DNA from 2 places in the Thomasclavelia spiroformis DSM 1552 genome. Region 1 is predicted to be linked to the other one. Evidence: a T-box and tRNA genes for the amino acid it is inferred to sense, from the RefSeq annotation. Region 1 holds a T-box; the other holds one or more tRNA genes.
What was found. The T-box of region 1 lies ahead of lysS (lysine--tRNA ligase). A T-box ahead of a tRNA ligase gene usually reads a tRNA of that ligase, here a tRNA-Lys.

Region 1 (6,579 bases):
TCCTTTGCATTATGAATCCAGTCAGTTTACTGCACAGCATACCGCTATTACAAAGAAAGGATCTAAATACTTGAGAAAGACCTTATATCAAATCATACTGCCTGTGATCAACAATAATCCAGTATTCAAACAGTATTATCAATTGAAGCTTTCTCAAGGCAAGGGACATCGTTGTGCTCAGGGACATTGTGTAAGAAAGTTGCTTAGAATCATTTATCATCTATTAACTACAGGTCAGCAGTTTGACCCTGAACTCCTGAGATAGTAAATAGCCATATGCAAATTTTAAAAATACCTTTTTCAAGGTAGTTTTCATCATGCCCAAAAACTACAAATACATATTCACTTTTTAAAGAACTTTACTAGTTGATTCATAAAATCAGGAAGCTTATTATTTTCAGACTTTTTCATCAAAAACTCTTGATTTTTATATAGTTAGCTTTTTAAAAGAGTTGTTTCCTTGTCATAAAAAGTATTATCGATAGGTTCTTCACTTCCATCAATAGCTAAAAGACAATAACCTTTATAAGTTTGTCTTTTTAATAAAATTATCAAAAAGAAATTTAAAAACATTAATCTTAATTTTATTTCTGGCCTGTATACAAGCTAAAGCAGTAAGAGTATCAATAGAATAATCATTCAGTTTTAATAATTTATCTTTCAAAGAATCAGTTTCCATACAAATGATATGATTGATAATAGTAGAGAAATTAAGTTTACAATTTAGGATAAACTCAGTATTGAGATTTTCAACGAAAAGAGAATGAGAATTATTTAATGTTATAATACAATGATTTAAACTTTTTTAAATGTTAGCAATTTTAAATAAAAAAGAGGACACTGATATTTTGTATCAGTGTCCATAATGTTATTTCCTTAACTTAATGATTACATTGACTTATGGATTTCTTCTTACTTTAGGATAGATGTTAAATAGAGACTTATTAAATGATTGACAAGTATAAATCTTTTATTTTTAGTTATCTATTATTGAGTAAAAACAATCTACTCTTTTTATTTTTAAATAATTATTTAATTTTTTTGTTTTTTTAAATTAATTTCATTCCAATATGTAGTTCCTTTTATATTTAATTTTTCTGGGTTAAAAACAGGATCTATATTAGATTTCTTTTGACAGCAATAATCATTTAAACATTTAATAGCAATCTTGCCAAGAAATAAAATTACGATAATATTTAAAATAGCCATAAAGCCCATTAATATATCGGCTAAATTCCAAATAGTATTAAAATTAGCTTGCGCTCCAAGGAAAATAACAATGATAGTAATAATTCTAAAAATAAATAAAATCTTTTTATTATTAATAATAAATTTTAGATTACTTTCAGCATAACAATAATTTCCAATTAAAGATGAAAAAGCAAATAAAAATATTGAAATTGTTATAAAGTGTATACCATACTCACCAATCTCTACAAAAATTGCTTGTTGAACATATGGCATACCTGTTAATCCTGAATCTGTTCCATAATTTAATAACATAAATGCTGTAGTAGAACAAATTAAAATAGTGTCAATGAAAACAGAAATGGTTTGAACTAGTCCTTGTTTAACAGGATGAGAAACATCAGCAGTAGCTCCAGCATTTGGAGCTGAACCCATTCCTGCTTCATTTGAAAATAAACCTCTTTTTATTCCATACATTACACAAGAACCACTAAACCCACCAATTATAGCATTAAAATCAAATGCTTGACTAAATATATCAGCAAAAATTGTAGGAAGTTTATCAATATTAGTAAGTGTAATATATAGCCCTATCAATATATATAAAACAGCCATAATTGGAACAACAGTGGAACTAATAATTCCAATTCGATGTACACCACCAAAGATAACTAATGCAGTTATAAGAGCTAAAATAATACCGATAATAACACTTACTACTTGATTATTTTCAAAATAATATTCAACCGCACTACTAACATTATAAGCTTGCAGTGGATTAAAACCAAAAATAAAACAAGCAATCAATAGACAAGAAAAAACAATTCCTAACCAACGTTTCTTTAAAGCTTTTTCAATATAATAAGCTGGCCCTCCTCTAAAAGCCTCGCCATCTTTTTCTTTATATACTTGAGCTAAAGTTGACTCAATAAAAGCACTAGCACCTCCAATAAAAGCAGTTAGCCACATCCAAAAAATAGAACCAGGGCCACCTGCAGCTAAAGCAGTAGCAACACCAGCAATATTACCTGTACCAACTCTTGAAGCAGTAGAAATCATCAAAGCTTGAAATGATGAAACACTGTTTTCATGTTTTGATTTTTCCTTTAATAAACGAATACCTTCAGGAAATAATCTAAATTGCACAAATTTGGTTTTTATTGAAAAATATAAACCTGTTACTACAAGTAACAAAATTAAAATATTGCTATATAAGAATTCATTTAATATGCTAAGAAAATTTTGCATATTTCAACATCCTTTCTTAAATTAATTTAATGTGCTTTTCAAGCACACTTTTTCTATATTATCATGATTAATTAAATGTGTAAATGTTATTATAAAAATGAATTATAAAATATAATATGTACTTTTGTAAAAAAAATATACAAATGCAAATATTTAATAATGTAAGTTTTTATCTTGTTAATTATAAAATATTGAAATTAAAAAAAATATTGATTATAATTAGTAGGGTTAGCATAAAACCCAGAACGGAGCGATCAAATGAACAAAAATTATGATGTTGTGGTTGTTGGAGCTGGTCCAGCAGGAATTATGGCTTGTTATGAATTATATCTAAAACAACCAGAATTGAAAGTATTGCTTATAGATAAAGGACAAGATGTAATGAATCGTCATTGTCCAATTAAAGAAAAGAAAATAAAATCATGTCCGATTATAAAAAACAATGAGCCTGGATGTTTACCAGCATGTTCAATTACTGCAGGATTTGGAGGAGCTGGTGCATATTCTGATGGCAAATTCAATATTACTAGTGAATTCGGTGGTTGGTTAACTGACTATTTATCTACAGATGAAGTAGAAGATATTATTCAATATGTCGATAATCTTTATTTAAAACATGGTGCAACTAAGGAAATTACAGATCCTACAACAGATAAGGTCAAAGAAATTGAACATCGTGGATATGCTGTTGGATTAAAATTGCTTAGAGCTAAAGTTCGTCATTTAGGAACTGAAGAAAATTTAAGAATAATGACAGAAATGTCTACTAAATTAAAAGAACATATTGATATGTTGTTTAAAACAGCTGTTAAAGAGGTTTTAGTAGAAGATAATCATGCTAAAGGTGTAATTTTAGAAAACGGTGAAGTAATTAATGCTAAAAAAGTTGTTTTAGCACCAGGACGTGATGGTTCAGCTTGGTTGACAAAAGTATTGAAAAAACATGGCTTAGAACTTTATAATAATCAAGTTGATATTGGGGTTCGAGTGGAAACAAGTAATATTGTTATGGAAGAAATTAATAATAGTTTATATGAGGGTAAATTTATATATAATACAAGTGTTGGAACTAAAGTAAGAACATTTTGTTCAAATCCATCAGGACATGTTGTAATTGAAAATCATAGTGGAACAATGTTAGCTAATGGACACGCTTATCATGATCCTAAATTAGGAAGTAAAAATACTAATTTTGCTTTATTAGTATCTCATACATTTAGTGAACCTTTTAATGAACCAAATGAATTTGCTCATGAGGTAAGTCGTTTAGCAAATAAATTATCAAATGGTTCTGTAATGGTTCAAAGATATGGTGATATCAAAAGAGGTAGAAGAACAACAGAAAAACGTTTAAAAGAAGGTTATACTGTTCCAACTCTTAAAGAAGCTGTTCCTGGTGATTTAGGTTTAGTTTTGCCCTATAACACGATGAAATCAATCATAGAAATGATTGAAGCATTAGATAAAGTAACACCTGGTATTGCCAATGAACATACTTTATTATACGGAGTTGAAGCAAAATTTTATTCAGCTCGTCCAAAAGTTCGAGAAGGTTTTGAATGTGAAATTGATGATTTATATGTTGCCGGTGATGGTGCTGGTTTAACAAGAGGATTAGCTCAAGCTGGTGCAAATGGTATTATTGTAGCACGACATATTATTGATCATATTAAATAGAAGTCTTACATAGATAAGGCTTTTTATTTATGGATTAAAATAATTAGTTTAGAAAGATTGATATTGACAATATATATAATATAAGTTAAGATTACAATGATGAATAAAGGCGATGAATAGAGGAGTAATTGTATTTTGATCATTCTAGAGAGTCTCGGCTGGTGGAAAGAGATAATGATAGGTATAATGAAAAAAGACTAGGAGCTGTATCTAGGATATTTAAATTGATTAGATAACGTGAGCCACGTTACAGGCAAGACTATTATTTGATAGTTAATGAGGTTAATAAGGTGACTTATTAATGAAATAGGGTGGTACCACGATACTTTCGTCCCTTTGGGATGGAAGTTTTTTATATTTAGGAGGAAAAAATGGAAGAAAGAAAGTTTAGTGAACAGGAATTAGTTCGTCGTGAAAAGTTACAAGAATTAATTGATAAAGGAATTGATCCATTTGGACAAAAATTTGATGTAACAGCATATTCTAAAGAAATTAAAGAAAAATATGGTGATAAAACACATGAAGAATTAGAAGAAATGGTAGTTGAAGTTAAACTTGCAGGAAGAATTATGACTAAACGTCGTAAAGGTAAAGTTTGCTTTATGCATATTCAAGATCGTGAGGGTCAAATTCAATTATATGTTCGTAAAGATGCAATTGGTGAAGATGTATATGAACTTGTAAAAAAAGGTGATATTGGAGATATTATTGGTGTAAAAGGAACAGTGTTTATGACAAATACTGGTGAATGTTCTGTTAAAGTTGAAGAATATACACATTTAACAAAAGCATTACGTCCTTTACCTGAAAAATATCATGGTTTAACTGATGTTGAAGAACGTTATCGTCGTCGTTATGTTGATTTAATCATGAATGAAGATGCTCGTAAAATTGCTTTTACAAGACCAAAAATTATTCGTTCAATTCAACATTATTTGGATAATAAAGGTTATGTAGAAGTAGAAACTCCAGTACTAAATCCAATTTTAGGAGGAGCTAGTGCAAGACCATTTGTTACTCATCATAATACGTTAGATGTAAATTTCTATTTACGTATTGCAACTGAATTATCATTAAAAAGATTAATTGTTGGTGGAATGGATGCTGTTTATGAAATTGGACGTTTATTTAGAAATGAAGGAATGGATCGAACTCATAACCCAGAATTTACAACAATTGAAGTTTATAAAGCATTTAGTGATCTTGAAGGAATGATGGATTTAACGGAAGGAATTATTTCAAATGCTGCAAATGAAGTATGTGGAACTTATGAAATTGAATATAAAGGTCATAAAATTTCATTAGCTCCTGGGTTTAAACGTATTTCAATGACAGATGCTATTAAAGAAAAAACAGGAATTGATTTTGCCGGAGATATGACATTTGAAGATGCTAAAAAATTAGCTGAAGAACATCATATCGAAATTGAACCACATTATGAATATGGTCATATCATTAATGAATTCTTTGAAAAATATGTAGAAGAAACAATTGTAGATCCAACATTTGTTTATGGGCATCCAGTAGAAATTTCACCATTAGCAAGAAAAAATCCGGAAGATCCACGTTTTACACAACGTTTTGAATTATTTATCTGTGGTAATGAATATGCAAATGCTTTTAATGAATTAAATGATCCTGATGATCAATATGAAAGATTTGCTAATCAATTAAAAGAAAAAGAACTTGGAAATGATGAAGCAAACGAAATGGATTTAGATTATGTAGAAGCATTGGAATACGGATTACCACCAACAGGTGGAATGGGTATGGGTATTGATAGACTTGTGATGTTATTAACTGGTCAAGAATCTATCCAAGAAGTTATCTTGTTCCCACAAATGAAACCAAGAGGAAAATAATTTGAATTAGAAAGTATAAAATAGCCAAAAATAAGCATACTTGAAATTAAGTAGATTATATGCTATAGTCTATTCATAAATTAGATGACATTATGTCAATGAAAAAAGGTTAGAGTGGTAGCTCTAACCTTTTTTAACTTTTAGAGTGGTTTATCACTAGGCTGGTTATTGTTATAAGTGTCTATCTAGCTATTTGCATATGTAATAAACGATTACATTAGCCATAACAGCTATTACTAATTCAGATAACTTTACATTCAGGTGTAGTATGTCAAATACAAAATATTTATACAATTATAAAATAAAAAGTATATTTGATTTTTATTTAAGGATTTGAGATATAATCATCAAGAATGGAATGATGATTAAATAAAATTGAACTATTTTTAGCTACATATTGTCTTAAATAGATAAAACTTAAAATAATATTTTTACATTTTTTTGCGTAATAATGTAAGCAATAACTTTTAAAAATAGGTAATTTTTTAATAAAAAAATAATAAAATAATAAAAAAGTAGTATTATTTATTGTTGATTTGTTTTTTTTTTGATATAGTAGACTTATAATATTTCTATTTTACCTGCCCATGGCTCAGAAGCTTTT
Region 2 (6,579 bases), 360 kb from region 1:
CAAAAGATATTCATCTAAATCTACATAATTAACATCATCATTAACAGTAACTGCAACTTTAACATTTTCTTCTTTTTTTACTTCTTTAATAACTTCGTCATCTTCTTTATTACCTTGAGACTGACCCATTGATAAAAAAATAATTACTATTAAAAAAACAATTCCAAACTTCACACTTATCTCTTTCATATATTTACCTCATCTAAAATATATGAAAAAAACTTATTTATATGTTAAAAATGAATTGACGTAAACTCTAAAATAAAAGAACCTAATAAATAACCTAATACCAATGATGCAATCAAAAAAAATAAATAAAACTCTCGAAGTTTAGTTTTTCTAATCACATTATCAAAATTAAAACAACTAAGGCCCCACATCGAAAGCATTACTGAAATAACATATACCAAAGTTTTAATAATTTGATATGACATCTTACATACCACCTTTCATATTTAATATATCATCTTTTTATAATTTAAGCATAGACTATACTAGGTGATAAAATGGACATTACAATGATAAAAAATTTAATTTACAATCTATTATATCTTGCTGCTAACTACGATTTAATTCTTACTATTGCCCCCAATGAAACAGTTAAAAATCAATTGCATAACTATTCATCTGATTGTAAAAATAACGCAACTTTTCTTGATAAACTTTATCAAGAACTGAACACTACCAGTTTCTTTCCATTACTTGAAAAACCAGAATTTCATGGTAATTTTAAACAATCAACTATGTGGCTTTTAAAATACACTGAAAATGCATATCGCATTTTTCATCTAAATTCTTATAACAATAAATTTCCAGATAATCAAATTAAAATATTAAAATATATTTCCGGTAATTTAATCAACCAATACATGGGGCTTTGTCATATAATACTAACAAAATAATATATAAATAAAAAATCCAAGATAACTCTTGGATTAATTTTCTAATGGTGACCTGTACGGGATTCGAACCCGTGAATGCATGCGTGAAAGGCATGTGAGTTAACCGTTTCTCCAACAGGCCATGGCGCTTGAAGTAGGACTCGAACCTACGACCGATCGGTTAACAGCCGATTGCTCTACCAACTGAGCTATTCAAGCAAATGGAGCGGGTGATGGGAATCGAACCCACGTAGTCAGCTTGGAAGGCTGAAGTTCTACCATTGAACTACACCCGCATCTCCTTTTTAGCAGAGCCCTTAACGACTACTGCTCATGTATAATAACATTTATATTAAATTAATGCAAGCATTTTTTTAAAAATTTTAAAAATTTTTTTCAATAATTTTACTCATCTATATACACAAATATCATCCTTTTAATCCCAAAACAAAAAAGCACTGATATAATCAGCACTTATTGATTCGACTCGTTTCCAGTATTAACATCCCCTTCATCTAAAGGAATATCATTAGAATCTTCTATTCCATTATCTTCAATTGGTTTATCATTAGATTCATTAGTTTGATCACTCTCATCAGTTTTTTTATCAGTAGCTTTATTTTTATCATCTGCCTCAGAAGATTTTTGAGATTCTTTATCATTATCTTCATTTTTATTGCTTTCATCTATCTGCTCTTGTAATTCATTAATTTGTGCTTGTTGATCTTGATAATATTCATAAGCAAAATAGCCACCAACACAAATTCCTGCTATAACAATTAAAATCAACAAAAATATGATTAATGTCGAAAATACTGAACGACCTTTCTTTTCTTTTTTTACTTTTGTTTTAACTTTAGTTTTATTCTTTCTTTTAGTTTTTGTTACTTTCTTTTTCTTTGCTCGCTTTTGTTTATTGTCTTTTTTAGATTTATCTTCACTTCCATCTTCATTTAAATCATCTTCATAAATAATATCTTCCACTTCTGTAGTATCATCAAATTCAAATCTTTTTGCCATTATTTACACCTCTTTTATATTAATATTATACAAAGATATGAATTTTATATAAACAACAATAATAAATTAACTGATTTTACACTTTTATCACTTATACTCCTATAATATAGAACCTCTTTTATTTAATGTTCTAAAAAAACAACATTAATTTGAAAAGATACTTTAAAAAGAGAAAGTTAATGCACTAATTTAATATCTGTTAGTAGTAAAGAAAAATTTTATGAATGTTACAAATTTAAAACCGTCCTCTTGATATAAATGGTTATGGTAAGAAAATCAGGGAATCATATTTTTCTAACCCAAATCATAATATATATATTTTAACTTTATAGAAAGCACTTAAATCTATTATTATAAAAAAAGATGACATAAACATATGTCATCATATTGCACTTAAAATATGGAGCGGGTGATGGGAATCGAACCCACGTAGTCAGCTTGGAAGGCTGAAGTTCTACCATTGAACTACACCCGCAAGAATGGTGCCCAGGGCCGGAATCGAACCGGCACGGATTTTAAGGTCCGCAGGATTTTAAGTCCTGTGCGTCTACCAGTTTCGCCACCTGGGCAATTTATAAGAAATGGTGACCCGCAGGCGATTCGAACGCCTGACCCTCTGATTAAAAGTCAGATGCTCTACCGGCTGAGCTAGCGGGTCATATTGGCTGGGGTACCTGGATTCGAACCAGGGAGATGACAGAGTCAAAGTCTGTTGCCTTACCGCTTGGCTATACCCCAAGAAGATGGTGGAGGAGGGCGGATTCGAACCACCGAACCGAAAGGAACTGAGTTACAGTCAGCCGCGTTTAGCCACTTCGCTACTCCTCCATCATGGTGCCGGCTAAAGGACTTGAACCCTCAACCTACTGATTACAAGTCAGTTGCTCTACCAATTGAGCTAAGCCGGCGTATTTTTTATTTTAATGGTGGAGGTTAACGGACTCGAACCGCTGACCCTCTGCTTGTAAGGCAGATGCTCTCCCAACTGAGCTAAACCTCCATAAATCTTGCTTAATTAATATATCATATCTATATCAACAAGTCAACTACTTTTTTCACCAAATTTATTTTTGGATTTTTCAATCACAAAATATTCATTGGCTCAAGCAAGAACTATATTATCATAACTATTAAATTTTTTCAACAAAAAGTTTAAATTTTTTATTTTTTCTAAAAAACTTCAACTTTTACCCCAATAATACATTTAATTTTATAAAATATAATTTTATCAATAAAACTGATTATCATCTAAAAAACACTAATTAATATTATTTACTTACAAATAATTTTTTCATGTAAGCGTTATCTTTTTATTACTATATTAATGCTCTTTTGTTTAAAGATATGATAAAATTATATTATAAAGTTCAATTACAGAAAGGTGGTTATTTTAATGAGAACTTATCATGCAAATGAAATTGGAAATGTTGCCGTGTTAGGACATTCCGGTTGCGGTAAAACAAGCATTGTCGAAGCGATGGCGTATCGTAGCGGCCTAATTGATCATATCGGCAATGTTAATAGCGGAAATACACTTAGTGATTATAGCAGTGAAGAAATTTCTCGTAAATCTTCTGTTAATCTTTCTGTTATTCCAGTTGAATGGAATAACTGTAAAATTAATTTAATTGACGTTCCTGGTACTTTTGATTTTACTGGTGAATGTGAATCTGCTTTAAGTGTATGTGAATCTGCTTTAATAATTGTTCCTTCATCATCTGGCATTAACGCTGGAACTAAACAAGCTATGTATAAAGCTAAAGATAAAGCTAAAATAATTTATATTAATGGTTTAGACAATCCTAATAGTGATTATGCAACTAAATTACAACAATTAAAAGATACTTATGGTAAGGCTATTGCCCCTATTCAAGTACCAATTATGGATAATAATAAAATGATTGGATATATTAATGTTGCGAAAATGGAAGGACGTATTTTTGAAGGTACCCAAACTAAGCCTATGGATATTCCTGAAGAATTGATGGATCAAGTTACTCCAATTAAAGAAATGATTGATGAAGCCGTTGCCAATACAAGTGATGAATTATTAGAAAAATATATTAATGAAGAACCCTTTACTAAAGAAGAAATTTCTTTAGCTTTGCGTAAAGGTGTTATTGAAAAAACTTTAATTCCTGTTTTATGTGGTACAGATCAAATCGGTATTCAAATAATTTTAAATTCTATGGTTGCCTTTTTTAGTGCCGCAGGCGATATGAGCAATTCACTAATCGTTGAAAATGTCGATAAAAACGAAGAAGAAATTATTGGTTATGATGAAAAATTACCTGGTAGTATTTTTATCTTTAAAACAATTGCCGATCCATTTATTGGACGTACTTCTTTATTTAAAGTTATCACAGGAACTATATACAGCGGTACATCGATATATAATGTAAAGCGTAAAGAAGTTGAAAAGATTACCAAACTATATCAACCAATAGGAAAAAAATTAATTGAAGTAGATTGCTTACATGCTGGAGATATTGGTGCTGTTACAAAATTTAATTTTTCTAAAACCAATGATACTTTATGCATGGCTGGATACCAGATAATTGTTCCTGAAATTAATTTTTCTACACCATATTATGGCAAATCAATTGTTCCAGTTGGTAAAAGCAACGAAGAAAAGATCACTAATGCTATTAATAAATTATTAGAAGAAGATCCAACATTACAATTTAAACCTAACTACGAAACAAAGCAACAATGTATATATGGTATTGGTGATATTCATTTAGATGTTTTATTATCAAAATTAAAAAATAAATTTAAAGTTGATGCCACATATGAAGATATCAAAATACCATATCGTGAAACAATTAGAAAAAGTGTCACCCAAAGAACTCGTTATAAAAAGCAATCAGGTGGTCATGGTCAATTTGGTGAAGTAGAAATTACTTTCGAACCATCACACGATTACACTAAACCTTATATTTTTGAAGAAAAAATATTTGGTGGTGCTATTCCAAAAACATACTTTCCTGCCGTTGAAAAAGGATTAGCAGAAAGCGTTAAAACTGGTGTTTTAGCTAAATATCCTGTTTTAGGAATTAAAGCTACATTAATTGATGGTTCATATCATAATGTTGATTCATCAGAGATGGCATTTAAAACTGCTACTTCAATGTGTTTTAAAGAAGCTATCCCAAAGGCAAATCCCGCATTGCTTGAACCATATATGAAAATGAAGGTAATCGTTGATGAAGAATATACAGGAGATATTATGAGCAATTTTAATACTAAACGTGCTCGGGTTATTGGTAGCGATATTTTAAATGACGGCTTAGTAAAGATAATTGCCGAAGCACCAATGAGTGAAGTTATGAATTATGCTGTTGATTTAAGATCTATTACCCAAGGGCAAGGTGTTTTTGAAATGGAATTTTTAGATTATGAATTTGCTCCTGATAATATTGCTAAAAAAATAATCAATAATTAAATTAGTAGCTGGATATTTATTAAATATCCAGTTATTTCTTTTATTTGATGTATAAAAATGTTATCATAAAAGCATGAAATCAGGAGGAAAAAATAATGAATGTACTTGTTTGCGGAGGAGCTGGCTATATTGGTAGCCATATCTGTGTAGAATTATTAGATGCTGGATACGAAGTAACAGTAATCGATGATTTTTCTAACTCTAAACCAGAAGTATTAGAACATATCAAGGAAATCACCGGAAAAGAAGTTAAGTTTTATGAGTTTAATATTTTAAACGAAGAAAAAACAGAAGCTGTATTTAAAGAAAATAAAATTGATGCCGTTATTCACTGTGCTGCTTTTAAGGCTGTTGGTGAATCAGTAGAAAAACCAATTGAATATTATACTAACAATTTAACTACAACATTAATAGTTAGTAAAATGATGAAAAAATACAATGTCAATCAAATTGTTTTTTCATCTAGTGCTACTGTATACGGAGATCCTGAAAAAGTCCCAATTACAGAAGACTGTAAACTAGGTGAAACAACAAATCCTTATGGAACAAGCAAAGCCATGATGGAAAGAATTTTAACTGATGTACAACATGCCTATCCACAAATGTCAGTTACACTGCTAAGATATTTTAATCCAATCGGTGCTCATGAATCTGGATTAATTGGTGAAGATCCTAAAGGAATTCCTAACAACTTAATGCCATATATCATGAAAGTAGCAACCGGTGAATTAGAATGTCTTGGAGTATTTGGAGATGATTACAATACCCATGATGGTACTGGGGTTCGTGATTATATCCACGTTGTGGATTTAGCCAAAGGACATGTTAAAGCAATTGAACATTACGCAAAACCTGGAGTTCATATTTGTAACCTAGGCACTGGAACTGGATATAGTGTTCTTGATTTGGTAAAAACATTTGAACGAGTTAATAATGTTAAAATCAATTATGTAATTAAAGATCGTCGTCCTGGAGATATTGCAACTTGCTATGCAAATCCAGAACGTGCAAATAAGGAATTGGGTTGGGTCGCAACTAAAGGAATCGAAGATATGTGTCGTGATACATGGAATTATGCCCTAAAACATAAATAACATCGCCAATTATTGCGATGTTATTTTTATTTATGATATCTAAATTATAAATTTCCTAAATAAATCTATTTATTTTTAATGATATTTGTCTTTTTTTAGATTATTTTGTTAATATTTTTTTTAGAAAAGACAGTTAATA

Region 2: it encodes a tRNA-Lys, which carries the amino acid that the T-box ahead of lysS (lysine--tRNA ligase) is inferred to sense. The anticodon was not compared.

What each region holds. Positions count from the first base shown of each region.
Region 1 is NZ_CP102275.1:2,484,287-2,490,865, reverse strand. It holds gene NQ543_RS11855 (IS110 family RNA-guided transposase) at 1-265, shown strand, start outside; gene NQ543_RS11850 (hypothetical protein) at 524-664, opposite strand; gene NQ543_RS11845 (alanine/glycine:cation symporter family protein) at 1,033-2,436, opposite strand; gene NQ543_RS11840 (NAD(P)/FAD-dependent oxidoreductase) at 2,695-4,113, shown strand; T-box leader at 4,217-4,452, shown strand; gene lysS (lysine--tRNA ligase) at 4,485-5,975, shown strand.
Region 2 is NZ_CP102275.1:2,128,559-2,135,137, forward strand. It holds gene spoIID (stage II sporulation protein D) at 1-189, opposite strand, end outside; gene NQ543_RS10075 (DUF1146 domain-containing protein) at 234-434, opposite strand; gene NQ543_RS10080 (hypothetical protein) at 507-902, shown strand; tRNA gene NQ543_RS10085 (tRNA-Glu) at 948-1,023, opposite strand; tRNA gene NQ543_RS10090 (tRNA-Asn) at 1,025-1,100, opposite strand; tRNA gene NQ543_RS10095 (tRNA-Gly) at 1,104-1,177, opposite strand; gene NQ543_RS10100 (DUF2371 domain-containing protein) at 1,356-1,901, opposite strand; tRNA gene NQ543_RS10105 (tRNA-Gly) at 2,303-2,376, opposite strand; tRNA gene NQ543_RS10110 (tRNA-Leu) at 2,382-2,470, opposite strand; tRNA gene NQ543_RS10115 (tRNA-Lys) at 2,484-2,559, opposite strand; tRNA gene NQ543_RS10120 (tRNA-Gln) at 2,564-2,639, opposite strand; tRNA gene NQ543_RS10125 (tRNA-Tyr) at 2,646-2,729, opposite strand; tRNA gene NQ543_RS10130 (tRNA-Thr) at 2,734-2,809, opposite strand; tRNA gene NQ543_RS10135 (tRNA-Val) at 2,826-2,901, opposite strand; gene NQ543_RS10140 (elongation factor G) at 3,295-5,346, shown strand; gene galE (UDP-glucose 4-epimerase GalE) at 5,442-6,440, shown strand.